Azospira inquinata: one gene and its partner. The protein of the gene in region 1 binds, or shares a complex with, the protein of each later gene. Links are inferred from orthologs where the notes say so. Each region holds a gene or a part of one and is shown on either strand. Other genes may lie near its edges.

Region 1 (3,038 bases):
CTTCCCTCATGGCCCTGGAGCTGTGGGAAAACGTCAAGCGCCAGGGCAATGTGGAACTCTTTTGCCCGGCCAGCCCCGCCGCCCTGGATTTCACCCCGGACGCCGCCCATCTGGAACTGACGGACGGTCGCCGTCTGGAAGCTAGGCTCCTGGTGGGGGCCGATGGTCGGGAATCCTGGGTGCGCAACCGGGCCGGTCTGGCGGCCCATTACAGCCCCTACGGGGAAATGGGGGTGGTGGCCAATTTCACCACCGCCCAGCCCCACCGGGATACGGCCTCCCAGTGGTTCCGCCGGGACGGGGTGCTGGCCTACCTGCCCCTGCCCGGAAATCGGATGTCCATCGTCTGGTCCACCCCGGACGCCCAGGCCAAGGAATTGCTGGCCCTGCCCCCGGAAGACTTCTGCCACCGGGTGGCCGCCGCCGGCAATGGTACCCTGGGAGCCCTGGAACTTCTCACTCCTCCCGCCACCTTCGCTCTCAAGCTCATGCGGGTGCCCCAGCCGGTGGCCCCCCGTCTGGCTCTGATCGGGGATGCGGCCCACGGCATCCATCCCCTGTCCGGCCACGGCATCAACCTGGGCTACCGGGATGCCCAGACCCTGGCTGCCCTGCTAGCCGCCGCCCCGGCCTGGCAGGACATTGGCGAGGAGCGCTTCCTGGCCCGCTACCGGCGCGCCAGGAAGGAAGAAGTGACCCTGTTGCAAAGCGCCACCGACGGCCTGCGCCGCCTCTTCCGGGAAGACGTGCCCGGCTTGAAAACCCTACGTAACCTGGGACTGGGCTGGGTCAACCGGCTCACCCCGGTAAAGAGTAGCCTGATACGCTACGCCCTCGAATCCTGATCGGAGTAATCCATGCTGAAGTTGAAAAAGTGGCTGCCGGCCCTCCTCGGCCTGACCATCCTGGCCCTGCCCGCCCTGGCCGACGAAGCCGCCACCATCCGCAAGACCGTGGAAGGCAAAATCGGCGCCAAGGTGGATAGCGTTACTAAAACCCCCTACCTGGGCCTCTACGAGGTCTATGCGGAAGGCCAGATTCTCTATACGGACGCCAAGGTCAGCGTGCTGCTCCTGGGCCCCCTGATCGACGCCAAGACCATGCAGAACGTCACCAGCAACCGCATGTCCAAGCTTTCCGCCATCAAGTTCTCCGAACTGCCCCTGGAGCTGGCGGTGAAGCAGGTGCACGGCAACGGCAAGCGCACCCTGGTCACCTTTGAAGACCCCAACTGCGGCTACTGCAAGCGGCTGGCCAAGGACATGGTGCATCTGGACAACGTCACCATCTACACCTTCCTCTTCCCCATCCTGGCCGCCGATTCCATGGAAAAAGCCAAACAGGTGTGGTGCGCCCCGGACCGGGCCAAGGCCTGGAACACGGTCATGGCGGAAGGCCGGGTGCCCGGCGGCCGCAGCGACTGCGACACCAGCGCCGTACAAAAATCCCTGGCCCTGGGCCGTCGCCTCAATGTGACCGGCACCCCCACCCTGTTCTTCAGTAACGGGGAACGCATCCCGGGTGCCGTGCCCCTAGCAAAAATCGAAGAAAAACTGGCCCAGCAGGGCCACTGAGCGACCACAAACCCCAGTCCCCAAACCCAGTTAGGGGACAAGAAAAAGCCGGAGTCACAAGCTCCGGCTTTTTTGTTAGCTCGCAAGGCATTTGGGCCCCTGTCTTTAGGCCACCCCCGGCTCGTTCGCTCCCAGGGCTACCAATTCCCGACAGGCATCACGGAAAGACATCCCCTGGGCGTCTTTGGCGGAGATGATTGGGGCCACCGAGCCCAAAGGCCATTCCACGGCCAGATCCGGATCGTTCCAGGCGATGCAGCGCTCAAACTGGGGGAACCAGTAATCGGTGGTCTTGTAGAGAAATTCCGCGCTCTCGCTGAGAACGGAAAAGCCATGGGCAAAACCGGGGGGAATCCAGAGCTGCTGTTTGTTTTCCGCGGTCAGGGTCGCCCCCGCCCATTGCCCGAAAGTGGGGGAACTCGGGCGAATATCCACCGCCACATCGAAGACTTCCCCCTGGACCACCCGCACCAGCTTCCCTTGGGGATGCTGGATTTGGTAATGCAAGCCCCGCAAGACCCCCTTGCTGCTCCGGGAATGGTTGTCCTGCACAAACGCCACGGTTTCGCCGAGAAGGGCGGCAAACTCCCGTTGGTTGTAGCTTTCGAAAAAGAATCCCCGCTCATCCCCAAAAACCCGGGGTTCCAGCAGCAACACCTCCGGAATACGCAAAGGCCTCGCTTCCATTAGGCTTTCTCCTGCAACAAGGCTTGTAAATACAGGCCATAGGCATTCTTCGCCAAAGGCTCGGCCAAGGCCGCCAGATGGGCATCATCCACCCAGCCCTGGCGCCAGGCAATTTCTTCCAAACAAGCCACTTTCAGGCCCTGGCGCCGTTCCAGGGTGGCGATGAACTGGCCTGCTTCCAATAGGGAATCATGGGTCCCCGTATCCAACCAGGCGTAGCCCCGGCCCATGATCTGCACATTGAGCTGGCCCCGCTCCAGGTAGGCCCGATTCACGTCCGTAATTTCCAACTCCCCCCGGGCGGAAGGACGGATGCGGCGGGCAATATCCACCACCTGGTCATCGTAGAAGTAAAGGCCGGTTACCGCGTAACGGGACTTGGGGTGGGCCGGTTTTTCCTCAATGGATAGGGCGTGAAAGTTGGCGTCGAATTCCACTACCCCGTAACGCTCCGGATCCGTCACCGGATAGGCAAAAACGGTGGCGCCCCTGGGCTGGTCCGCCGCCCCCTGGACCATCGACGCCAGATCGTTGCCGTGGAAAATATTGTCTCCCAGGACCAGGGCACTGGGCCCCTGGCCGATGAAATCCGCCCCGAGGACAAAGGCCTGGGCCAGGCCATCCGGACTGGGCTGAACCGCGTATTGAAGGTTGAGGCCCCAACGACTCCCATCCCCCAGGAGCTGGGTAAAACGGGGGGTGTCCTGGGGGGTGGAAATCACCAGAATATCCCGTATCCCCGCCAGCATCAGGGTGCTCAGGGGGTAATAGATCATG
Region 2 (4,450 bases), 400 kb from region 1 along the record:
CCGCAGTCACAGCGGCGGGAGAAGAGGCCGTCCCCGGTGAGGCATTCGGAGTGCATTCGGGCCAGGGGCGCCGTCCCGCCGTCCCCTCCTTCCGAGCAGGCCACTTCCCCCAGGGTCAGGGCCAGATGCTCCCGGCCCGTCTTCAGCTCCCGGAAACCGTGGAGGCGAAAGGTGGCCCAGGGGGTGGGCAGATTGCAGACAGCCACTTCTTCCACCGGGCAATTGGTAGCCCGGCTGGACGCGGCCACGGGGGAAGGGGTGGAGGAGGCAAGGGGGTCTTGGGCGGACACGATGGGCAATCGGGGTAAAAAGGTGAAGGAAAAGTAGGGTTCGGCGCCTTCCCGGCGCTCTCCGATCCAACCCCGGCCTGGGGGCCCAATCCCCCGGCAAACCGGGAGGACGGCCCTAGGGGCAAGGGGGCGGAACCTCAGGGGATTCCATGCTACGCAAGAGCGGAGCGGGAATAAAGGGAATTCTTTTCAACCAATGTTCAATAATTTTCAGCTATCTGCCGGAAACCGGGCCGGGCACCCGGTCCAGGCTGCGGCCAAAGCGGGGGGCGTCCTGAAAGCCCACCACCCGCAGATCGGGCACTTCCTTGCCGTCCCGGCCAAAGAAAATGATGCCCGGGGGGCCAAAGAGGCCGAAGCGGGCCAGCAGGGCCCGGTCTGCCGGGGAGGAAGCGGTCACGTCGGCCCGCAGCAGTTCAAAGCCCGCCAGACGGGCCCGGATGGCCGGGTCGGTAAAGGTGAAGCGCTCCATTTCCTTGCAGGAGACGCACCAGTCCGCATAAAAATCCAGCATCACCGGCTTTTTCGCTCCCCGAATCCGGGCGTCCAGGTCCGCCAGGGAATGGACCGGGGTAAAGGCCAGGGGCGCCCCTGGCGCCTGGGCCGCTACCGCCGGACCGGCCAGGGTCTTCAAAGGCTGGAGGGGGTCCCGGGAACCGGCCAGCACCCCCACCAGCATGGCAGCCCCGGCGATGAGCATGACAATGCCCAGGCCCTTCCAGAAGCGCAGCCAGCCCCCCGCGTGTTGGGGCAAGGGGTCCAGGGCGCGGAGGTAAACCGCCGGCACAATGAGCAGCAGGGCCCAACCCACCATGGTCACCAGGGGCGGCAACACGGGGGACACCAGCCACAGGGCGGTGGCCAGGAGAATGACCCCGAAGGCCTTGCTTACCCCGTCCATCCAGGCCCCAGCCTTGGGCAGCAGGGCCCCGGCGGAGAGACCGACGATGAGCAGGGGCACCCCCATGCCCAGGGCCATGGCAAAGAGGGCCACGCCCCCCAGCAGGGCATTGCCGCTCTGACCGATGTAGAGCAGGGCGCCGGCCAGGGGCGCCGCCACGCAGGGCCCCACGATCACCGCCGACAGGGCGCCCATGGCGAATACCGCCGCCCCATGGCCGCCCCCCAGCTGGCGGCTTTCTTCCGACACCTTGCTTTGCAGGGCGGCGGGCAGTTGCAGTTCGTAAAAACCGAACATGGAACCGGCCAGCACCACGAACAGCAGGGCGAAGGCCCCCAGCACCCAGGGGCTTTGCAGCACATTGGAAAGCAGGGTGCCGGTGAGCCCGGCGGCCACCCCCAGGAGGGCGTAGGTCAGGGCCATGCCCAGTACGTAGATCAGGGACAGACCGAAGGCCCGGCCCCGGGAGACCCGAGCCTCATCCTTGCGGCCATGGCCGACGATGATCCCGGAAAGGATGGGGATCATGGGGAACATGCAGGGGGTAAGGGAAAGGGCCAGACCGAAGCCGAAAAAAAGGCTCACCGCCACCCAGAAGCTGGCGTGGCGGAGCAGACCGGCGATATGGCCACTTTCGTCACCGCTGTTTTCCAGACCGGCGGCACCGGTTTCCGGGGTGGAGAGGGGCGTGGATGGGGCATCGGCTGAAGCCTCCGCCGCCGACCCAGCAGGGGCGGGAGCGGAAGCGGATTGGGCCGGGGCCGCCTTATCCGACGGGCTTGAGGCGGCAGGCTCCGCTCCGACCCCCGTCTTACGGGCTTCCCCAGGGGCCGCGGCGGCAGAGGCAGGGGCCTTGGGGGCGGCCGCCGGTGCGGCGGGCAGATGCACCTTCAGGGCGTGGTCCTGGGGCGGATAGCAGACCCCGGCGTCGGCGCAGCCCTGCTCCGTCAGTGTCAGGTCCAGATCCACGGGCACCCCGGTATTGCGCTCCACGGGCAGGCGGATGGTCACGGCGTCGTAATAGATTTCCACCGCGCCGAAATTGTCATCCTGCTTCTTTTTCCCGGCGGGGAACTGGGCCTGGCCCAGGCGCACCCCCGGGGTGTTGGCGGCAAACTTGAACTTGGCCCGGTAGAGGTAATAGCCTTTGGCGATGGCGTAGCGGATTTCCACCGTATGGTCGTCCACGGCCCCCAGACTGGGCTTGAAGGCAATCCGGGGATCGAGGAATTCCTGGGCCGAGGCAGGCGCCAGGTGGCAAAACGCCAAAAGCAGAAACAGGGAAGGCAGGAGCCGGCGCAGCATGGGCGGGATACTCCGAAAAAAAGCGGGGATCAGCCGGGACGGGATTCGTCGGCGATCCAGTCCAGATAACCGGGCAGGCCCTTGCTCAGGGGCAGGGCAATAATTTCCGGCAGCTCGTAGGGGTGATGCAGGCGGATCACCCCTTCCACGTCGGAATAGCGCTCCGCCGTGGTTTTGATCAAAAGCGGCACCTCCGGCCCCTCTTCCACCACCCCCTGCCAGCGGTACACGGACAGGCAAGGCGCCAGCACATTAACGCAGGCGGCGAGACGGGATTCCACCAGCTGCTTGGCGATTTTTTCCGCCGTGGGCTGATCCGGGCAGTTGGTGAGGACGACGAGGAATTGGTTAGCTTGGGCCATGGCGGGCCATTCTACTACGGTGGGCCGGGAGGAAGCCGGGCCCCAACCGGGTTAGCCGCCGGAAGAAACCCGGCCTCCCCGCTCCGGACCCACCCTAGCCCTATCCCCACCAGTCCCCGCCCACCGCTCCACCCCCCTCCAGCCCCGGCAAAAAAACCCCGCCCCGTCAGGTTTCCGGGGGTTCCCCTACCGCTATAATGCGGCCCAATCCGCTGCGGCGGGCTTCCCCTGCCTGGGGAGGCCACGGCCCGGGCCCCGCGCCCCGGATGCCCTGGGACGGCCGAGGCCGACGGTCAAGCGGTGCGCCTTCCCCCCCCCCCATTTTTTTTGCCGCTTCCGCCCATGTTGCTCTGGTTCGTCATCACCTACTGGGTCATCTCCGTCGCCATCGGCCTCTATGCCGCCACCCGGGTCCATAACACCCGGGACTTCGCCGTCGCCGGCCGTCATCTGCCCTTTTCCATCGTCACCGCCACGGTCTTCGCCACCTGGTTCGGCTCGGAAACCGTGCTGGGCATTCCCGCCACCTTTCTCAAGGAAGGCCTGTCCGGGGTGGTGGCCGATCCCTTCGGCTCCTCCCTGTGCCTGATTCTGGTGGGACTCTTTTTCGCCGCCCCCCTGTACCGGAAGAATCTCCTCACCATCGGGGACTTTTACCGGCAGCGCTATGGCCGCTGGGTGGAGGTGCTCACCACCCTGGCCATCGTGGTCTCCTACCTGGGCTGGGTGGGGGCCCAGCTCACCGCCCTGGGCCTGGTCTTCAACGTGGTTTCCGACGGCCAGATCACCCGGCTGGCGGGCATGGGCATCGGCGCTGGCACCATCCTCATTTACACCCTGTTCGGTGGCATGTGGTCCGTGGCCATTACGGACTTTATCCAGATGATCGTCATTGTCCTGGGCATGCTCTACATCGGCGGGGAGGTTTCCGGCATGGCCGGAGGCGTGGGGGCCGTGGTGCACCACGCCGCCAGCACGGGCAAATTCCAGTTCTGGCCCGCCCCGGACGCCAAGGAGGTGATCGGCTTCCTGGCCGCCTGGATCACCATGATGTTCGGCTCCATTCCCCAGCAGGACGTGTTCCAGCGGGTCCAGTCCTCCAAGACCGAGCGCATCGCCATCTGGGCCTCGGTGCTGGGGGGGGTGCTCTACTTCCTCTTCGCCTTCGTGCCCATGTTCCTGGCCTACGCCGCCACCCTCATTGACCCGGCCATGGTGGCCCGGCTCATGAATAGCGATTCCCAGATGATCCTGCCCCGGCTGGTGCTGGAAAAGGCCCCCCTCTTCGCCCAGGTGATGTTTTTCGGCGCCCTGCTGTCGGCCATTAAAAGCTGCGCCTCCGCCACCCTCCTGGCCCCCTCCGTCACCTTTACGGAAAACATCCTGCGCCCCCTCCTGCCCCACCTCTCCGACCACCGGCTGCTGCGGGCCATGCGCCTGGTGACCCTGGGCTTCACCGCCCTGGTCACCCTCTACGCCATGAATTCCCACGCCAGCATTTTCAAAATGGTGGAAAACGCCTACCAGATCACCCTGGTCTGCGCCTTCGTGCCCCTGGTGGCCGGGCTCTACTGGAAGCCCAGCACCAACCA

What was found.
Region 2: the proteins of Azoinq_RS09495 (region 1) and dsbD are in contact, whole or in part, in a crystal structure (PDB 1JZD), measured with the Escherichia coli proteins. The link is inferred for Azospira inquinata from one-to-one orthologs.

The regions. Positions count from the first base shown.
Region 1 is NZ_CP064782.1:2,064,775-2,067,812, reverse strand. What follows is about bases 1-2,715. They hold Azoinq_RS09495 (DsbC family protein), read left to right. Parts: upstream 1-857; coding sequence 858-1,574; downstream 1,575-2,715. Other genes in these bases: rfbA (glucose-1-phosphate thymidylyltransferase RfbA), read right to left, coding at 2,261-2,715; rfbC (dTDP-4-dehydrorhamnose 3,5-epimerase), read right to left, coding at 1,680-2,261; Azoinq_RS09500 (UbiH/UbiF family hydroxylase), read left to right, coding at 1-845. Also shown: more of rfbA, read right to left, coding at 2,716-3,038. UniProt on the Escherichia coli protein: Acts as a disulfide isomerase, interacting with incorrectly folded proteins to correct non-native disulfide bonds.
Region 2 is NZ_CP064782.1:1,666,907-1,671,356, reverse strand. What follows is about bases 1-2,996. They hold dsbD (protein-disulfide reductase DsbD), read right to left. Parts: upstream 2,497-2,996; coding sequence 505-2,496; downstream 1-504. Other genes in these bases: cutA (divalent-cation tolerance protein CutA), read right to left, coding at 2,526-2,858; ribA (GTP cyclohydrolase II), read right to left, coding at 1-290. In the rest of the region: Azoinq_RS07630 (sodium:solute symporter family protein), read left to right, coding at 3,201-4,450. UniProt on the Escherichia coli protein: Required to facilitate the formation of correct disulfide bonds in some periplasmic proteins and for the assembly of the periplasmic c-type cytochromes.